DNA from 2 places in the Micromonospora sp. CNZ280 genome. Region 2 is predicted to be linked to the other one. Evidence: riboswitches for the same ligand, from Rfam matches in the RefSeq annotation. Region 2 holds a riboswitch; the other holds the start of a gene.

Region 1 (9,250 bases), 670 kb from region 2:
CGAGATCGCCGAGCTGGCCACCGGGGAACCGGCCCTGACCTGGGCCCCCGCGCCCAGCGACACCGGGCAGCGTGCCTGGTGACGCTGCCCGTTCCGGGGGTGGACGTACGGCGGGCCGACGGCCGCTTCGCCACCCAAATCTCCTGGCTCGACTCGAAGCACTCCTTCTCGTTCTCCCGGCACTACGACCCGGCCAACACCCACCACGGCCTGCTGCTGGTCAACAACGACGACGTGGTCCGGCCGGGCACCGGCTTCGAGACCCACCCGCACCAGGACATGGAGATCGTCACCTGGGTGCTCCGCGGGTCACTGGTGCATCAGGACTCCACCGGGCACTCCGGGGTGATCTATCCCGGGCTGGCCCAGCGGATGAGCGCCGGCACCGGGATCCTGCACTCGGAGAAGAACGACTCCTGGCGGCTCGACGGCCGCGACCCGCACACCGATCCGGTCCACTTCGTACAGATGTGGGTGCTGCCCGACACCGAGGGCGTCGACCCCGGCTACGAGCAGCTGGAGATCGACGACCAGTTGCTGCGCGGCGGCCTGGTGCCGGTGGCCTCCGGCATGGACCGGTACGACGGGGCGTCGGCGATCCGGATCCGCAACCGGTACGCCACCCTGCACGCCGCCCGGCTCCAGCCGGGCGACGAGGTGATCCTGCCGGACGCGCCCTTCGTGCACCTCTACGTGCCGGCCGGCGCGGTGACCCTGGAGGGCAGCGGCCCGCTCGACACCGGCGACGCCGCCCGGCTCACCGGCACCGGCGGCCAGCGGGTCACCGCCACCGACCCCGCCGAGATCCTGGTCTGGGAGATGCACGCCACCATCGCCTGACCCGCGACCCCGACCACGAGGCCGCCGCCCACGCGGCGCGGGGTGGGGCGGTCAGGCCTCCAGTTCGGAGCGGTCGCCGGCCCAGCGGGTGTGGAAGGTGCCGTCGCGGTCGACGCGGTGGTAGGTGTGCGCGCCGAAGTTGTCGCGCAGGCCCTGGATGAGGGCGGCGGGTAGCCGCTCGGCGCGCAGCGCGTCGAAGTACGCCAGCGAGGAGGCGAACGCCGGCGCCGGCACCCCGGCCCGGGCCGCCTCGGCCACCACCCGCCGCCAGCTCGGCACGCCGGCGTTGACGGTGTCCGCGAACCAGGGCGCGACCAGCAGCGTGGGCAGATCGGGCTGCTCGTCGTACGCCTGCCGGATGCGGTCCAGGAAGCGGGCCCGGATGATGCAGCCGCCCCGCCAGATGGTCGCGGTGCCGCCCAGGTCGATGCCCCAGTCGTACTCCCGGCTGCCGGCGCGGATCTGGTCGAAGCCCTGGGCGTACGCGACGATCTTGCTGGCCAGCAGCGCCCGCCGGACGTCCTCGACGAACGCGTCCCGGCCGGCGACCTGCCACTTCTTCTCGCCGGCGTCCGGGAACGCCCGGCGGGCCGCCGCCCGCTGGTCGGCGTGTCCGGACAGCGAGCGGGCGAAGGTCGCCTCGGCGATGCCGGTGATCGGGATGCCCAGGTCGAGGGCGCTCTGCACGGTCCACCGGCCGGTGCCCTTCTGCTCGGCCCGGTCCAGCACGACGTCGACGAACGCCCGCCCGGTGGCCGCGTCTCGGTGCCCCAGCACGTCGGCGGTGATCTCGATGAGGAAGGACTCCAGCTCGCCGGCGTTCCACTCGCGGAAGATCTCCGCGAGCTCCGCCGGCTCCGCGCCCAGCCCGGCCCGCAGCAGGTCGTACGCCTCGGCGATGAGCTGCATGTCGGCGTACTCGATGCCGTTGTGCACCATCTTCACGAAGTGCCCGGCGCCGTCCGGGCCGATGTGCCGGCAGCACGGCACCCCGTCCACCTGGGCCGCGATCTTCTCGAAGATCGGCCCGAGCTTGCGGTAGGACTCGGCGGAGCCGCCGGGCATGATGCTCGGTCCGCGCAGCGCGCCCTCCTCGCCGCCGGAGACACCGGTGCCGACGAAGTGCAGCCCGTGGCCGCGCAACGCCTCCTCCCGGCGCCGGGTGTCGGCGAAGTGCGCGTTGCCGCAGTCCACCACGATGTCGCCGGCGTCCAGCAGCGGTACCAACTCGTCGATCACGGCGTCGGTGGGGCCGCCGGCCTTGACCATGACGATCACCGCCCGGGGGCGCTCCAGCGCGGCGACGAAGTCGGCCATCGACTCGGCCGGCACGAACGTGCCCTCGTCGCCGTGTTCCGCGACCAGGCTGCGGGTGCGCTCCGGCGAGCGGTTGTGCAGCGCCACGGTGAAGCCGTTGCGGGCCAGGTTGCGGGCCAGGTTCCGGCCCATCACCGCCAGCCCGGTCACCCCGATCTGTGCCGTCGCCTGTTCGGCCATCCGTCCGCCACCTTCCGCCGTCGACACCTGCCGCTGCGACCGTATCGCGGCCGGGACCACCGGCACGCCGGACATCGACAGCAGGTGACCGCGGCGTCGCGGCGCGTCGGTCCGGCCCTCGTCGGTAATTCGGCTGCGCGGGTCCGGGTGGGGCGGTACCGTGTGGCCATGCGCAAGTGACGCCCCACCTCCGAGCCGGCCCGCCGCCCTTGCCGTGGGTCCGCGTGCTCCCGGGCGTCCGCATTCCCCACCTGCCGCAGCGGCGGTGGTGTCCTCCGTGGTCGGTTCCGGCGAGCAGTCCCGAATCCGTACGGCCGTCGCCCGACGGTCACCTGACGAGCCGGACCGTCCGGTCGCCCGCGCCCAGCGCCGGCCGGAACGGTCCGTAGACAAGGAGGCACCGGATGCCCGCCAAGCGCAATCCGAAGAAGTCCCGCAGCAACCTGCCCACGCCGTCGGTCGCCGACCTGACGCCGGTCAACCTCGACCAGGTGGCGGTCGCGCCGGTGTCGCCGGCCGGTCCGGTGTTCCCGGCCGGCCGGCCCACCGCCCCGAAGGCCGGTCCGCCGGCCTCCGGCGGCGGCAAGGCCGCCGGCCGTACCCAGCGGGCCGGGCAGGCCCGCCGGTACGCCTTCCGGCGCAGCTGACCGGCCCCGGGGTGGAGGTGCCGCCGTTCACCAGCGGCGGCCCTCCGCCCGGTAGCCATCCAGCGGCTCTCCGCTCGGTGGTTGCGCTGCCCGGCGGCCTCCTGGCCGATGGCCCTCCGCACCTCCGCCGGTGGGCCCTCGCCGGCCGGCGGCGCTCAGCCGATCAGCGGGCGGAAGGTGCCGAGCAGCACGCTGACCGTCAGGGCCGCGCCGGCCAGCGCCGCCGCCCCGGCGACCAGCAGGGCGTCGGCGGCGGCGAACCGCTGCCGGCGGGCGACCGTGCGCGGGGTGCCCGCGTCGAAGCCCCGGGCGTCCATCGCCACCGCCAGCCGGGTGCCCCGCCGGATCGCCCCGACCAGCAGCGCGAACGCGGTCGAGACGAAGAGCCGCAGCTTCGCCAGCGGGTTCCGCCCGGCGTCCACCCCGCGCGCCCGGCGGGCCAGCGTGATCATCTGCCACTCCTGACCGAGCAGCGGCACCAGCCGGAACGCGGCCAGCGCCCCGATGGCGAACCGGGCCGGCGCCTTCGCGTTCTGGATCAGCGCGTCGGCCAGGTCGGTCGGGTCGGTGGTGGCGAAGACGATCACGCCCGGCAGTGCCACCGCGAACATCCGCAGCACCAGGCCCGACGCGGTGAGCAGCACGCCGGAGGTGACCATCACCGGACCGGCCTCCACCAGCACCCGGCCGGACCGCTCGGCGGCGAAGAGCACCAGGGTGACCAGGATGCCGACCGCGCCCAGCAGCAGCGGCCAGGCGCGCCGGGCGAGCACCCGGAACCGGACCCCGAACAGCGGCAGCACGGCCAGTTCGGCGGCGACCGCGATCGCCGGTGCCACCGGGTCCAGGGTGGCGATCATGATGAACGAGAAGACCAGGGCCGCGGCCAGCTTGGCCACCGGGTTGCGCCGGGCCAGCGGGGCGTCCGGCGCGGCGACCGGTTCGAGCGTGATCACGGCCGGCTCAGGGTGATGGTCCGGTCGGCCAGCGCGGCGACGAACTCCGGGTCGTGGGTCACGGTGACCACGCCGTGCCCGGCGTCGCGCAGCTCGGCGAAGAGGTCCACCAGCTCCAGCCAGGTCCGCCGGTCCTGGCCGAAGGTGGGTTCGTCGCAGATCAGCAGCCGGGGCGCGGTGGCCAGCGCGGTCGCCACGCTCAGCCGCCGCGCCTCGCCGCCGGAGAGGGTGTACGGGTTGGCGGCGGCCAGCCGCTCCAGCCGGAGCCGGGCGAGCAGCGCGTCCACGGTGGCGCGTACCGCCGGCTCGGACGATCCGGTGCGGCGCGGCCCCAGCGCCAGCTCGTCGAAGACGGTGCCGGTGACGAACTGGTGCTCGGGATCCTGGAAGACCGAGCCGATCCGGCGGGCCAGGCCCGGGGCGCGCCACCGGTGCGGGGGAGTGCGGGCGTCCGCGCCGGCCAGCGCCGGGCTCGCGGTCACCGTGCCGGTACCGGGCCGGAGCAGCCCGCCGAGCAGCAGGGCCAGGGTCGACTTGCCGGCCCCGTTCGGGCCCAGCACGGCGAGCGCCTCGCCGGCGCGTACCGCCAGGTCGGTGGGGGCCAGCCGGGGCGGCAGGCCGAGCCGGTCGGCGGCGAGCAGCCGGTCGCCGGCCGGGGCGACGGCCCGGCGCGGCGGCACCGGACGGCCCGGCACCCAGACCCCCTCGGCGGCGAGCGCGTCGCCGTGCGCGCCGAACACCGCCTCCGGGGTGCCGTCGGCGCGCACGCCGCCGCCCGCCTCCAGCACCACCACCCGGTCGACCAGCGGCAGCGCGTCGGCGACCCGGTGTTCCACCAGGATCAGCGTGGTGTCGGCGTCCAGCGCCCCGGCGACCGCCTCCCGGACCAGCGCGGCGCCGGCCGGGTCGAGATTGGCGGTGGGTTCGTCGAGCAGCAGCAGGCCGGGGCGCAGGGCGAGCACCCCGGCCAGGGCGAGCCGCTGCTGCTCGCCGCCGGAGAGCGCGGCGGTGGGCCGGTCCCGGTGGTACGGGAAGCCGACCCGGCGCAGCGCCTCGTCCACCCGGGCCCAGATGTCCCCGGCGGGCACCCCCCGGTTCTCCAGCCCGAACGCGACGTCGTCGCCGCTGCGGGCCATCACCAGTTGGCTCTCCGGGTCCTGGAAGACGATGCCGACCCGTTCCCGGCCCTTGCGCGGGTCGAGCCCGTCGATCTCGACGGTGCCCTCCTGCTCACCGGAGTCCTCCGGCAGCAGGCCGGCCAGCGCGGCGAGCAGCGTGCTCTTGCCGGCGCCCGAGGGGCCGAGCAGCAGCACCCGCTCCCCGCTCTCCACCCGCAGGTCGACTCCCCGCACCGCCCACGCCCGCCGCCCCGCGTGCCGCCACCCGAACCCCCGCACCAGCACGGAACTCACCCTCCCACCCCCGCCGAGGCAGGGTCGATCATGAGGTTGTTGCCGCGACACGCCGGTGCGGAGGGCAACAACCTCATGATCGACGAGGTGGGGCGGGGGCGGTGTGGCATGGGCGGGTCAGACCAGGGTGCGGTCGCGGGCGGCGGGAAAGCGGTCCAGGGCGCCGGTGCCGGCCAGGGCCCGGGTCAGGTACCAGCCGCCGACGCCGGCGATGATCGCGGCGCTGACCACGGTCAGCAGCGCGTACGGGATCCGGTAGCTGCCCAGCGCGTAGTCGACGTTCCAGACGAAGAAGTCGAACAGCGCCGCGCCGAGGCCGGTCAGCGCGCCGGCGAGCAACGCGGTCGGCAGCCGGAACGAGCGGTACCGGAAGGCGGCGAAGGCCAACTCGGCGCCGAGACCCTGGATCAGGCCCTGGACGATGGTGATCCCGCCCCATTCGGAGCCGAGCAGCGCGGAGATCGTCGCGGCGACCGCCTCGCAGAACAGCGCCGCGCCGGGCTTGCGGATGACCAGGCCGCCGAGCACCGCCGGCACCAGCCAGACGCCGTACATGACCGCCTGGGCGGCCGGGAAGAACGCGAACGCCGGGTCGACGGCCCGCCACAGCAGGCCCCAGGCCCAGAAGATGACGCCGAAGGCCACCGCGATCACCGCGGCCACGACGATGTCGATGGTGCGCCACCGGTTGTTGGTGGGGTGAGTCATGAGTGCTCCCAGTCCTGAGTGCGAACCAGGAGAGGACGCACGCCGCGCCCGGTGTCCCGGACGGCGGCGCGGCTGGAGGTCGACCGAACTCCCTGCGCTGGCATTACCCAGATCAGGTTCGAGGGTCTGCGGGTGGTGCCCGCACTCTCAGCGCTGTGCGCTCCCCTGTCGGATGTGAAGTTGTCCCGGCAGACGCTAGCACCGCCGGCAGCGCCGGGACGAGCCGCCCGCGCCGGCTGGGTAGGCTGCCGATCATGCGCATCGACGCCCGAGGGTTGCGGTTCGAGGTACGCGTCGGCGGCCCGGAGGGCGGCGACCCCGTGCTCCTGCTGCACGGCTTCCCGCAGCACGGCGGCGAGTGGGACGACGTGGTCCCGGCGTTGCACGCCGCGGGACTGCGCACGTACGCGCCGGACCAGCGCGGCTACTCGCCCGGCGCGCGGCCCGAGGCGGTCGAGGCTTACCGGATGGACGAGCTGGTCGCCGACGCGCTGGCCGTGCTGGACGCCCTCGGCGCGCCCACCGCGCACGTGGTCGGCCACGACTGGGGCGCGCTGGTGGGCTGGGAGTTGGCCGTCCGGCACCCGGAGCGGGTGCGCACGCTGACCGCGGTCTCCGTGCCGCACCCGGCCGCCATGGCGTACGCGCTGGCCAACGACCCGCAGCAGAAGGTGCGCTCGGCGTACATCGTGCTGTTCCGGCAGCCCGGCAAGGCGGAGAAGGTGCTGCTGGGGTTGAACGCCACGGCGCTGCGCCGGCTGCTCGGCGGGGTCGGCGACGCCGACCGGGTGGCGGCGTACGCCGAGCCGATGCGCGAGCCGGGCGCGCTGACCGCCGCACTGAACTGGTACCGGGCGATGCCGTCGCGGACGGAGCTGGCCGCCACCGGCCCGGTGACCGTGCCGACCACGTTCGTCTGGAGCGACCAGGACGTGGCGATCGGCCGGACCGCCGCCGAGGCGTGCGCCGCGCGGGTGACCGGGGACTACCGCTTCGTGGAGCTGGCCGGGGTGAGCCACTGGATCCCGGACGAGGCGCCGGCGCCGCTGGCCGAGGCGATCCTGGCCCGGGTACGCGGACTGGCCTGACGGCCGACGCGAGGTGCAGGCAGCGATGGACGGAGGAAGCATGACGGTGAGTGCCGAGGACTACCTGGCAGTGGTGACCGAGACGATGGGCCGGGTCGCCGCCAGCCAGCGCGAGGCGGTCGGGCGGGCGGCCGACCTGATCGCCGACGCGGTACGGACGGACGGCGTGGTGCACGCCTTCGGCACCGGGCACTCGGAGGCGCTGGCGATGGAGATCGCCGGCCGGGCCGGCGGGCTGGTGCCGACCAACCGGATCGCCCTGCGGGACCTGGTGCTGCTCGGCGGCGAGCCGGTCGACCTGCTCGGCCCGACCCTGGAGCGGGACCCGTCGGTGGCGCACAAGCTCTACGACCTCGCCCCGGTCCGCCCCGGGGACGTCTTCGTGCTGGCCTCCAACTCCGGGGTCAACGGCGCCATGGTGGAGTTCGCGTCCCTGGTGAAGGAGAAGGGGCACGCCCTGGTGGCGATCACCTCGGCCCAGCACTCGGCCCGGATGACCTCGCGTCACCCGTCGGGTCGCAAGCTCGCCGACTTCGCCGACGTGGTGCTGGACAACGGCGCCCCGTACGGCGACGCCACCCTGCCGCTGCCCGGCGGCGGCGCGGTCGGCGCGGTCTCGTCGATCACCGCGGCGCTGCTGGCCCAGCAGATCACGGTCGAGGTGGTGGCCCGGCTGCTGGCGGCGGGGGAGCGCCCGCCGGTCTACCTGTCGGCCAACATCGCCGGCGGGGACGAGCACAACCACGAGCTGGAGGCCCGGTACGCCGGCCGGATCCGCCGCGGGGCCTGAACCGGGGATTTCCTGGCCGCGAGGCGCCCGGGCCGGTGCCGCGCGGCCCCGGTGGTGAGCCGGTTTCGTGACGCGTGCGGTGGGGCATCAGCGTTGCTGCCGGCGGGCTGGACCCGCCGGCAGTAGCGGCTCACCGGAGGTGGCTCCCGTGTCGAAGGAAACCGAGCGGCAGCGCTGGCAGCGCAACTTCGCCGACCTGCTCCAGGAGTTGCGGGTCGCCCAGACCGGTGTGCAGATCCTCTTCGCCTTCCTGCTCACCCTGCCGTTCAGCAACGGGTTCACCCGTACCAGCGGCTTCCAGAAGGACGTCTACATCGTCGCGTTGCTGGCGGCGGCCGCCGCCACCGCGATGATCATCTCGCCGGTGGCGTTCCACCGGGCGCTGTTCCGCCAGGGGCGCAAGCCGGAGCTGGTCCGCTTCGCCCACAAGATGGCCAGCGCCGGCCTCGCCTTCATGCTGATCTCGATGGTCAGCGCGGTGCTGCTGATCACCGACTTCGTGCTGGACCGGGCCGTCGCCCTGCTGCTCAGCGGTGTCGCCGGCCTGTGGTTCCTGACCTTCTGGGTGATCCTGCCGTTCGCCCGGCGCAACTGGGGCGAGGACGACATCGACGACGAGGACGACGACCCGCGGAGCATCCCCGGCGACTGAGCCGCGTCGAGAAAACTCGATCTTCACGGAACGCTACCCCTGGGTAACACCCGGGGGTAGCGTTGCGTGTGTCGAGCACGTTGACGCAGCCGGACCGAGGTTCGAGGGGGCAACCGTGACCACGACGCAGAACAGCCGACCCGCGCCCGACGGGGCCGGCCCCGACCAGCCCACCCCCGCCGACGGCGTGACCACGCCCGGTGTCGCCGGGCCGCTGCCGACCGAGGCGGGCCAGGTCTCCGAAAAGGAGGCGCGCCAGGTCGCCGAGGCCGCCCGGGAGTCCACCTGGGACCGTCCCAGCTTCGGCAAGGAACTCTTCCTCGGCCGGTTCCGGCTGGACCTGATCAATCCCTGGCCGCGTACGGATCCGGCGGACTCCGCGCGGGCCGACGAGTTCCTCGGCCAGCTCCGCGAGTTCCTCACCACCGAGGTGGACGGCGCCGCGATCGAGCGTGACGCGTCCATCCCGGACGGGGTCTTCCACGGGCTGGCCCGACTGGGCGCCTTCGGCATGAAGATCGACCGTTCGTACGGCGGGCTGGGGCTGAGCAACCTGCACTACTGCCGCGCCCTGATGCTGGCCGGCTCCGTGAGCCCGGCGATCGGGGCGCTGCTCTCGGCGCACCAGTCGATCGGGGTGCCGCAGCCGCTGAAGATGTT
Region 2 (9,250 bases):
GGTGAAGGTGTCGCCCGTGCGGGCCAGCCGCAGGTACCACACCGAGGCGGTCAGGTTGCCCGCCTCCGGCTGCGGGTTCTGCACCGCGCCGCCGATCTCGCTGCGGAACTCGATCCGCCGCGTCACCGGCTGCCCGGGCTGGTTGTCGACGATGTAGTCGAACTTGAGGTAGTTGTCGTCGTCGGCGTGCACGATCAGGCCCGCCTGCTGGTACTGCTCGTTCAGCAGGCTGCCGTCGACCTTCGTCTCCAGCGTCCAGTCACCGGACGGGGCGTTCTGGAGGATGAAGTTCGCCGGCCCGGAGTTGCCGGAGCCGTAGATGTCGCCGTTGGGCACGTCGACCCGGAGCGCGCCGCCGGTCACCCGGTAGCCCGTCGGGTTCTCCCGCAGGATCGCGTCCCACCGGCACTTGTCCAGCGTGTCGCCGGTGAACTCGTCCGACGGGTCGACCGGCCCGGCCGGGGCGTCCGGCGAGACCTGGAACCAGTCGAAGGCCGCCTCCACCACCGGCGCGTCGGTGCCGCCGTTGAGCGCGAACAGCCCGATCCGCGGGTTGGTGATGCCGGCCAGCTCGGCGGACCGGCCGACCGGGGTGAACGTCTGCCCGTCGGCCGAGACGGCCGCCGTCAGGTTCGTCCCGTCGCTGCTGAGCCGCAGGTGCAGAGTGTCACCGGCGGGCGCGGCGATGCTGTCGGCGGCCTCGTTGCGCGGCACGCCGGCGGTCTCCCGGATGAACTCCACCCGCCGACCGCCCGAGTAGAGCAGGTCCAGCTTGGCGTAGTTCTCGTCGTCGCCGTACACCAGCAGGCCGGCCTGCTGGTAGTTGGCCGTCACCGGCAGGGTGACCCGGGTGGTCGCCTGCCACGCGCCGGACGGCGCCGGCTGGAGCACCAGGTTGGTGGCGTCGTTACGGCCGCCGTAGAGGTCGCCCACCGCGGTGGGCAGCCGGAGCGCGCCGTCGGAGACCGAGTACAGCTGGTTCTCCCGGACCACGCTGGTCCACCGCGCCCGGTCCAGGCTGGTGCCGGTGAAGTCGTCCGAGCGCGCCCCGAAGCAGGACGTGTTCGGCGCGTCCACCCGCACCGGCACCGTGGTGTACGACAGCGCGCCCTTGCTGTCGGTCACGGTCAGGGTGGCGGTGAAGGTGCCCGGGACGGTGTAGGTGTGCGTGGCGTCCAGGGTGGACGCCGTGCCGCCGTCGCCGAAGTCCCAGGCGTACGTCAGCGGGGTGTCGCCCTCGGCGTCGGTGGCCGTGCCGTCGAACCTCACGGTGACCGGCGCGGTGCCGGTCGCCGGGGTGGCGGTGGCGGTGACCACCGGCGGCGCGTTCTCGGTGACGCCCCGGCCGAGGAAGTCCATCCAGTTGACGTTGAGCAGCGAGCCAGCACCGCCGCCCGGGTCGCGGGCGACGAAGTACAGCGTCCCGCTCGCCGGGCCGGTCACCGGCGCGGTCACGTCGGTGTACGTCTGCCAGGCGCCGGTACCCGGCACGGTGGCCGAGGCGACCAGCGGCCCGTCGGGCGCGCCGGCGCGGACCTCGATCCGGCCGCCGCTGGTGGCCGAGGCGGCCCGGAACCGGATCGACGTGATGTTGGTCAGGTCGGCCGGGGCGAGCGACCACCAGTCGCCGTCCTCGATGAACCCGATGTTCTGGCCGCCGCCGGCGGTGTCGCCGGTGGTCTCGCGCTGCACGCCCGGGTCTCCGCCGCCGGTCGCGCCGGACACCCGGCCGGTGCCGGTGAAGTACTCGGCCTGCTTGCGCTTGGGCTGGAGCTGCTCGATGGCCCGGCCGGTGAGCGGGCCGGCGCCCTCGGCGCCGCCCAGGTCGGTGTAGGTGGCCTCGAAGACGGCGAAGACGTTCGCCTCGGCGCCGTGCCCGGAGGCCAGCGACGTCTGGACCGTGCCGGTGCAGCCGGTGTGCTGCTCCAGCGGGTGGGCGTGCTCGTCGTGGCCGAGCAGCACCTGGAGCCGGACCCGGTCGCAGTCGATCTCCGCGTCCTCCGGGTCGGTCACCGTTACCGTGTAGCGGACCTGGTCACCCCAGTCGAAGAAGCCGCCGTCCGGCGGGAACCCGATGGTCACCGTCGGTGCGGTGTTGCCCACGGTGACCGGCACGTTTGCCACCGCCGTACGGCCCTTCGGGTTGGTGACGGTGAGCTGCGCGTTGTACGTGCCGGCTGCGGCGTAGGTGTGCGTCGGGTTCGGCTCGGTCGAGGTCTGCCCGTCGCCGAACGCCCAGGCGTAGCTGAGCGTGCCGCCGTCCGGGTCGCGGGAGCCGGCGCTGGAGAAGGCGACGGTCAGCGGCGCCGGGCCGGAGGTCGGCTCGGCGCTGGCCTCCGCGATCGGGGCCCGGTCACCGGCGATGTAGTCGATCCGGTAGACGCCGGAGTTGTCGTTGTTGCCGCCGAAACCGCTGCCCCACTCGATGAGGTAGAGCGCGCCGTCCGGGCCGAACTCGAAGTCCATCGGCCGGAGCATGGTCATCCCGGTGAGGAGCTGGTTGATGTCCACGAGGCCCTTGCCGTCGCCGGTGAGCTGCATCGTGTACATCTTCGACTGGTTCCACTCGCCGAAGAGCGCCTTGCCGTCGTAGTACGCCGGCCACTTGCGGTCCGAGTTCAGCTCGGCGTCGTACCGGTAGACCGGGCCGCCCATCGGCGCGCCGCCGCCGCCGATTTCGGGGAAGCGCGGGTTGCCGCTGTAGTCGTAGTCGACGGTGGCCGGGATGGCCGGTGGCAGGTTGGTGAGGCCGGTGTTGTTGGGCGAGTCGTTCACCGGCGCGGCGCAGTCGAACTTCGGCCCGCTGGGGCCGGACGGGAAGGTGTAGTCGTTGTAGGCGTAGTTCGCGCCGGTGCAGTACGGCCAGCCGTAGTTGCCCGGGGTGGCGACGATGTTCCACTCGACAGTGCCCTCCGGGCCGCGGTCCGGGTCGGCGGCGCTGGCGTCCGGCCCGTAGTCGCCGACGTAGAGGGTGTCGGTGCCCGGGTCGACGCCGATCCGGAACGGGTTGCGGAAGCCCATCGCGAAGATCTCCGGCCGGGTCTTCGCGGTGCCCGGCGGGAACAGGTTGCCGGCCGGGACGGTGTACGTCCCGTCGTCCTCCGGGTGGATCCGGAGCACCTTGCCGCGCAGGTCGTTGGTGTTGCCGGAGGTGCGCTGCGCGTCGTAGTCCTGCCGGCCCGGCCGCTCGTCGATCGGGGTGAACGCGTTCGACTCGAACGGGTTGGTGTTGTCGCCGGTGGCCAGGTAGAGGTTGCCGGCGCTGTCGAAGGCCATGCTGCCGCCAGCGTGGCAGCAGGTGTTGCGCTGGGTGTCCACCCGCAGGACCTGCTTCTCGCTGGCCGGGTCGATGCTGTCACCGGTCACCGTGAAGCGGGAGAGCAGGTTGCGGGCGATCCCGTCGTTCGGGGCGTAGTAGAGGTAGATCCAGTTGTTGGTGGCGAAGTCCGGGTCGAGCCGGATGCCGATCAGGCCGTCCTCGTTGCCGGTGAAGACGTCCAGGTCGAGCGCGGTGACCGTGCTGCCGGTGTCCGGCTTGACGATCTGCACCCGACCGTCGCGCTCGACGTAGAAGACCCGCCCGTCCGGGGCGACGTCCAGTTCCATCGGGTTGCTGGTGTTGCTGTCCAGGGTCACCTTCTCGAAGCTGGCGGTCAGCGAGGCGCCGCAGTCGGCGTCCGCCACGCCGGCCGCGGAGCGGATGCCGCCGAGCAGGTGGGCGAGGAACTGCGGCTCCGCGTACGACTCGCGGGTGTGCCCGCCGCCGGTGTACCAGGCGCGGCCACCCTCGAAGTCGTGGCACCAGGCGATCGGGTGGTCGGCGCCCATCGCCCCCGCGCCGGGGGAGTAGCTGGTCTCGTCCAGGCTGGCCAGCACGTGCACGTCGGGACGCGGGTTGGACTGGTAGTTGTACCACTCGTCGAACCGGGACCAGCGCTCCGGCAGCCCGGCCGTGGCCGGATGGGCGTGGTCCTCCACCTTGACCGTGGCCTGCTGGTTCGCCGGGTGGCTGGCGAAGTACGCGCCGACCAGGTCGCCGTACCACGCCCAGCTGTACTCGGTGTCCGAGGCGGCGTGGATGCCGACGTACCCGCCGCCGGCGCGGATGTAGCGCTCGAAGGCGGCCTGCTGCTCGCCGTCGAGGACGTCGCCGGTGGTGGAGAGCCAGATCACCGCGCGGTACCGGGCGAGGTTGTCGTCGCTGAACGCGGCGCCGTCCTCGGTCGTGTCGACGGTGAACCCGTGCTCGGCGCCGAGCTGCTGGATGGCGGCGATGCCGGTCGGGATGGAGTCGTGCCGGAAACCGGCGGTCTTCGAGAACACCAGCACCGCGAACGGCTCGTCGGCCGCCGGCGCGGCGGGCGCGGTCAGCGGCTGGGTCTGCGCGGCGGGCGCCGCCAGGGGCGCGGCCTGCGCGGCGGGTGCGGTCTGCGCGGGGGGTGCGGCCTGTGCGGCGGGGATGCCGAACAGGGTGCTCGCGGCGAGCGCGAGGGGTAGCAGGGTGGCCAGGACGGGTACGCGGGCACGACGAGATCGGGACACGCCGCCTCCTATGTCGCGGTGGACAGGGGATCGCGGGGGCCGGCTCGCCGAAGACCGTCCCAGATGGGCCGGAGCGGACACCGTGCCAGGATGTCCGGACCAGCATTTTGTCGAATCGCTGAACAAATTAATCCCGCTGGATCCGTTGCAGGCAAGATGCCGGCCGGTAACGGTTTGGCAACGGCGGGCGACATTCCGAACAGGACCGTACGAAGTGCCCGGTCGCCCGAGGCATCGAGGGCCGTGCGCCTCGGTGGTCCGGACGGGCCGTCGACGCAGCGGGGTTGGCGGACCCCGCCTTGGCAGGCCGGCGGATCTGTCGTACGGTGACACGGACGTAACCCACGGGAGCCCGGTGGACCGGGCTGAGAGGGGGGCTGACAGCCCCCGACCGTCGAACCTGATCCGGGTAATGCCGGCGCAGGGAGGAGTGTTGCCGTGCCGTCCCTTGGGCGATTGCATCTGGTCACCGACACCCGACCCGGGCGGGATCCGCTCACCGTGGTCCGGGCCGCCCTCGCGGTGGCCCGCGCCGAGCTGGTGGTGCAGGTCCGGGTGGCGGACTCCGCGACCGACCGGGAGGCGTACGACCTGGCCCGCCGGGTGGTCGCGCTCTGCGCCGGGTACGACGCGACCTGCCTGGTCAACGACCGGCTGCACGTGGCGCTGGCGGTGGGTGCCGCCGGCGGCCACGTCGGCGCGGACGACCTGCCGGTCTGCGCGGCCCGCCGGGTGCTCGGCTCCGCCGCCGTGCTCGGCGCCACCGCGCGTGACCCGGGCACCGCCGCGGAGGCGGTCGCCGCCGGTGCCAGCTACCTGGGCGTCGGCCCCTGCCACCCGACCGGCACCAAGACCGGCCTGCCGGATCCGATCGGCCCCGCCGGGGTGGGCGCGGTAGCCGCCGCGGTGGCCGTGCCGGTGATCGCCATCGGCGGGGTCACCGCCGCGACCGTGCCGGCGCTGCGGGCCGCCGGGGCGTACGGGGTGGCGGTGGTCGGTGCGCTCTCCGCCGCCGCCGACCCGGGCCGGGCCACCGCCGAGCTGCTCCGGGCGTTGACGTGCTGACCGGGGGCCGGCCGGACGTGGCGGTGGTCGGCGCGGGGCCGATCGGGTTGGCGGTCGCCTGGCGCTGCGCCGCGCGCGGGCTGCGGGTGGTCGGGTACGACCCGGACCCGGGGTCGGGGGCGTCGGCGGTGGCCGCCGGGATGCTCTCCCCGGTCGCCGAGGCGTACTTCGGGGAACGGGAGCTGACCGGGCTGCTCTGCGAGTCCGCGGCGCGCTGGCCGGCGTTCGCCGCCGAGCTGACCGAGGCCACCGGACTGCCGATCGGCTACCGCACCGAGGGCACCCTGATGGTCGGGCTCACCGCCGACGACCTGGCCGAGGCGGGCCGGCTCTGGGCGTACCAGCAGGAGCTGGGGCTGCCGGTGACGCCGCTGCGCCCGACCCAGCTGCGCGACCGCGAGCCGGCGCTGGCGCCCCGGGTGCGCGGTGGTGCGCTGGCCCCCACCGACCACCAGGTCGACCCGCGGCTGCTGGTGCCGGCGCTGCGGGCGGCCGCTACGGCGGCCGGCGCGGTGCTGGTGCCGCGCGCGGTGCGCGAACTGTCCGAGCTGGACGCCCGGGTCACCGTGGTGGCGGCCGGCTGCGGCGCGGCCGCGCTGACCGGGCTGCCGGTCCGGCCGGTGAAGGGGCAGGTGCTCCGGCTGCGCACGCCCGGCGGCGAGCCGCCGGGCTTCCGGCACGTGATCCGGGGGTACGCCGACGGCGAGCACGTCTATCTGGTGCCCCGGGCGGGCGGTGAGGTGGTGGTCGGCGCGACGGTCGAGGAGCGCGCCGACCGGACGGTCACCGCCGGCGCGGTGCTGCGGCTGCTCCGCGCCGCGGCCGACCTGCTCCCCGAGCTGGCCGAGTACGACCTGGTGGAGATCGTCGCCGGGCTGCGTCCCGGCACGCCGGACAACGCCCCGATCCTCGGCCCGCTGCCCGGCCGGCCGGGCGTGCTGGCCGCCACCGGTCACCACCGGCACGGCATCGTGCTCACCCCGGTCACCGCCGACCTGGTCGCCGACCTGGCCGCCGGGGGCGACCCGGACCCGCTGCTCGCACCCTTCGCCCCGGACCGGTTCCGGCCGGCCCACCCACCCCGGCAGCCGAGCCCCGAGCGGCCCGGCCCGGCGGTGGACCACCGCGACGAGGTCGCGCCCGCCGAGGGCGGACGCCACGTTCGGCCCGCCGGCGTCGACCGGCAGACGACGGAGGAGGACAGGTGGAACTGACGGTGAACGGCGCCGGGCGGACCGTGCCCGGCGATGCCACGGTGGCCGACCTGGTCCGCGAGGTCACACCGCAGCGGCGCGGCGTGGCGGTGGCGGTCAACGGCGAGGTGGTGCCGCGCAGCGGCTGGCCGGCGACCGTGCTGCGCGACGGCGACCGGGTCGAGGTGCTCAGCGCCGCCCAGGGCGGGTGAGCGTGGTGACCTTCGACCTGGGCGGCGTCCCGTTCACCTCCCGGCTGATCCTGGGCACCGGCGGCGCGGCCAACCTGCACGTGCTGGAGCAGGCCATCCGGGCGTCCGGCACCGAACTGGTCACCGTGGCGCTGCGCCGGGTGGACACCACCCCGGCCGGGTCGGGCGGGCTGCTGGAACTGCTCGACCGGTGCGGGGTGCGGCTGCTGCCGAACACCGCCGGGTGCTACACCGCCGGCGAGGCGGTCAAGGTGGCGCACCTGGCCCGGGACGCGTTCGAGACCGACTGGGTGAAGCTGGAGGTGATCGGCGACGAGCGCACCCTGCTGCCGGACGGCGTCGAACTGCTCCGCGCCGCCGAGCAGTTGGTCGCCGACGGTTTCACCGTGCTGCCGTACACCAGCGACGACCCGGTGCTGGCGCGCCGGCTGGCCGACGTGGGCTGCGCGGCGGTGATGCCGGCCGGCGCGCCGATCGGCTCCGGGCTGGGGGTGTCCAACCCGCATCACATCCGGCTGATCCGGCAGAGCGTGGACGTGCCGGTGATCCTGGACGCCGGCATCGGCACCGCCTCGGACGCCGCGCTGGCCATGGAACTCGGCTGCGACGCGGTGCTGCTGGCCAGCGCGGTGACCCGGGCCGCCGACCCGGTGGCGATGGCCACCGCGATGCGGTTCGCCGTCGAGGCCGGCCGGTTGGCGTACGGGGCGGGCCGGATCGTCCGCCGCTTCCACGCGCTCGCCTCCACTCCGGACGAGGGAAGGCCCGACCTGTGACCGCGTCCGTCCGCCCGGCCGCGCCGGATCTTGGTGCGAAGAGGCCCGTGGCGGGGCCGTTCCGCACCAGGATCTCCCGGCGGCCGTCGGGGGTCGTGGTGCTGACCGATCGGTGGCAGGCGCGGGGGGCGTTGGTCGACGTGGTCGCGGCGGCGGTGGCCGGGGGAGTGCGCTGGGTGGTGCTGCGGGAGAAGGACCTGCCCCGCGCCGAGCGCGCCGCCCTCGCCGCCGACCTGCGGGCCGTGCTCGACGAGGCCGGCGGCACGCTGGTCGTCGCCGGACCCGACCCGCTCGACGGCGACGCCGTGCACCTGCCGTCCGCCGGCCCGTACCCGCCACCCCGGCTAGGCCTGGTCGGCCGCTCCTGCCACGACCGGGCCGAACTGGCCAGACTCAGCACAGAGGACTACGCGACCCTCTCGCCCGTCTTCCCCACCCGCAGCAAACCCGGCTACGGCCCACCCCTGCACCCCCGAGGACTCGCCGAGCTGATCACCGCCAGCCCGGTACCCGTCCTGGCCCTCGGCGGCATCGCCACCCCGGACCACGTCCACGCCTGCGTCGAGGCCGGTGCCGCGGGCGTCGCCGTCCTCGGTGCCGTCATGCGCGCCGACGACCCCACCGAAACCGCCGCCACCCTGACGGCGGCCTTCCACGCTCGAGGAGCGACGTGACCCCGACGACCGTGCTCACCGTCGCCGGCAGCGACTCCGGCGCCGGTGCCGGCATCCAGGCCGACCTCAAGGTCTTCGCCGCCCTCGGCGCGTACGGGACCAGCGTGCTCACCGCGGTCACCGCGCAGAACACCCGGGGCGTCGACGCCGTCCTGCCGCTGCCCCCGCGCACGGTCACCGACCAGTTGGAGAGCGTGCTGGTCGACTTCGACGTGCGGGCGGTCAAGACCGGGATGCTCGGCAGCCCGGCGGTCGCCGACGCGGTCGCGGCAGCGGCCCGGGACGGCCGGCTGCCGCACCTGGTCGTCGACCCGGTGCTGGTCGCCACCAGTGGACACACGCTCGGCGTGGTCGCCGCCGTCGAGCGGCTGCTGCCGTACGCCGAGGTGGCGACGCCGAACTGCGCGGAGGCCGCGGCCATCACCGGACGCCCGGTGACCACGGTCGAGGAGATGGTGGCCGCCGCCGAGGCGCTCGCCGCGGGCGGGCCGGCACACGTGGTGGTGACCGGCGGCGACGTGGACGCCGACGGCGAGGCGGTCGACGTGCTGCACGGCGGCGGGGTGAGCACGCTGCTGCGGGCGCCGCGGGTGGCCACCCGGCACAACCACGGCACCGGGTGCTCGTTCTCGGCGGCCATCGCGGTCCGGCTGGCGCTCGGCGATCCGGTGCCGGCGGCGGTGCGGGCCGCCAAGGAGTACGTGACCCGCGGGCTGGCCGGCGCGCGGGACTGGACGTTGGGCGCGGGACGCGGCCCGCTGGACCACTTCGGCTGGTCCGCTTGATCA

Evidence for each region. Region 2 has a riboswitch for thiamine pyrophosphate ahead of thiE (thiamine phosphate synthase). Riboswitches for the same ligand answer to the same signal wherever they lie in the genome.
Region 1: another riboswitch for thiamine pyrophosphate. It lies ahead of FHX32_RS02670 (ECF transporter S component); the one in region 2 lies ahead of thiE (thiamine phosphate synthase).

What each region holds. Positions count from the first base shown of each region.
Region 1 is NZ_JAAOYP010000001.1:569,912-579,161, reverse strand. It holds gene FHX32_RS02700 (thioredoxin reductase) at 1-82, shown strand, start outside; gene FHX32_RS02695 (pirin family protein) at 79-840, shown strand; gene gndA (NADP-dependent phosphogluconate dehydrogenase) at 892-2,337, opposite strand; gene FHX32_RS02685 (hypothetical protein) at 2,742-2,984, shown strand; gene FHX32_RS02680 (CbiQ family ECF transporter T component) at 3,140-3,940, opposite strand; gene FHX32_RS02675 (ABC transporter ATP-binding protein) at 3,937-5,352, opposite strand; gene FHX32_RS02670 (ECF transporter S component) at 5,470-6,060, opposite strand; TPP riboswitch at 6,132-6,237, opposite strand; gene FHX32_RS02665 (alpha/beta fold hydrolase) at 6,315-7,148, shown strand; gene FHX32_RS02660 (SIS domain-containing protein) at 7,189-7,938, shown strand; gene FHX32_RS02655 (DUF6328 family protein) at 8,087-8,590, shown strand; gene FHX32_RS02650 (acyl-CoA dehydrogenase family protein) at 8,706-9,250, shown strand, end outside.
Region 2 is NZ_JAAOYP010000001.1:1,242,383-1,251,632, reverse strand. It holds gene FHX32_RS05855 (ThuA domain-containing protein) at 1-4,542, opposite strand, end outside; TPP riboswitch at 4,877-4,986, shown strand; gene thiE (thiamine phosphate synthase) at 4,981-5,607, shown strand; gene thiO (glycine oxidase ThiO) at 5,601-6,821, shown strand; gene thiS (sulfur carrier protein ThiS) at 6,812-7,012, shown strand; gene FHX32_RS05835 (thiazole synthase) at 7,009-7,788, shown strand; gene FHX32_RS05830 (thiamine phosphate synthase) at 7,836-8,462, shown strand; gene thiD (bifunctional hydroxymethylpyrimidine kinase/phosphomethylpyrimidine kinase) at 8,459-9,247, shown strand.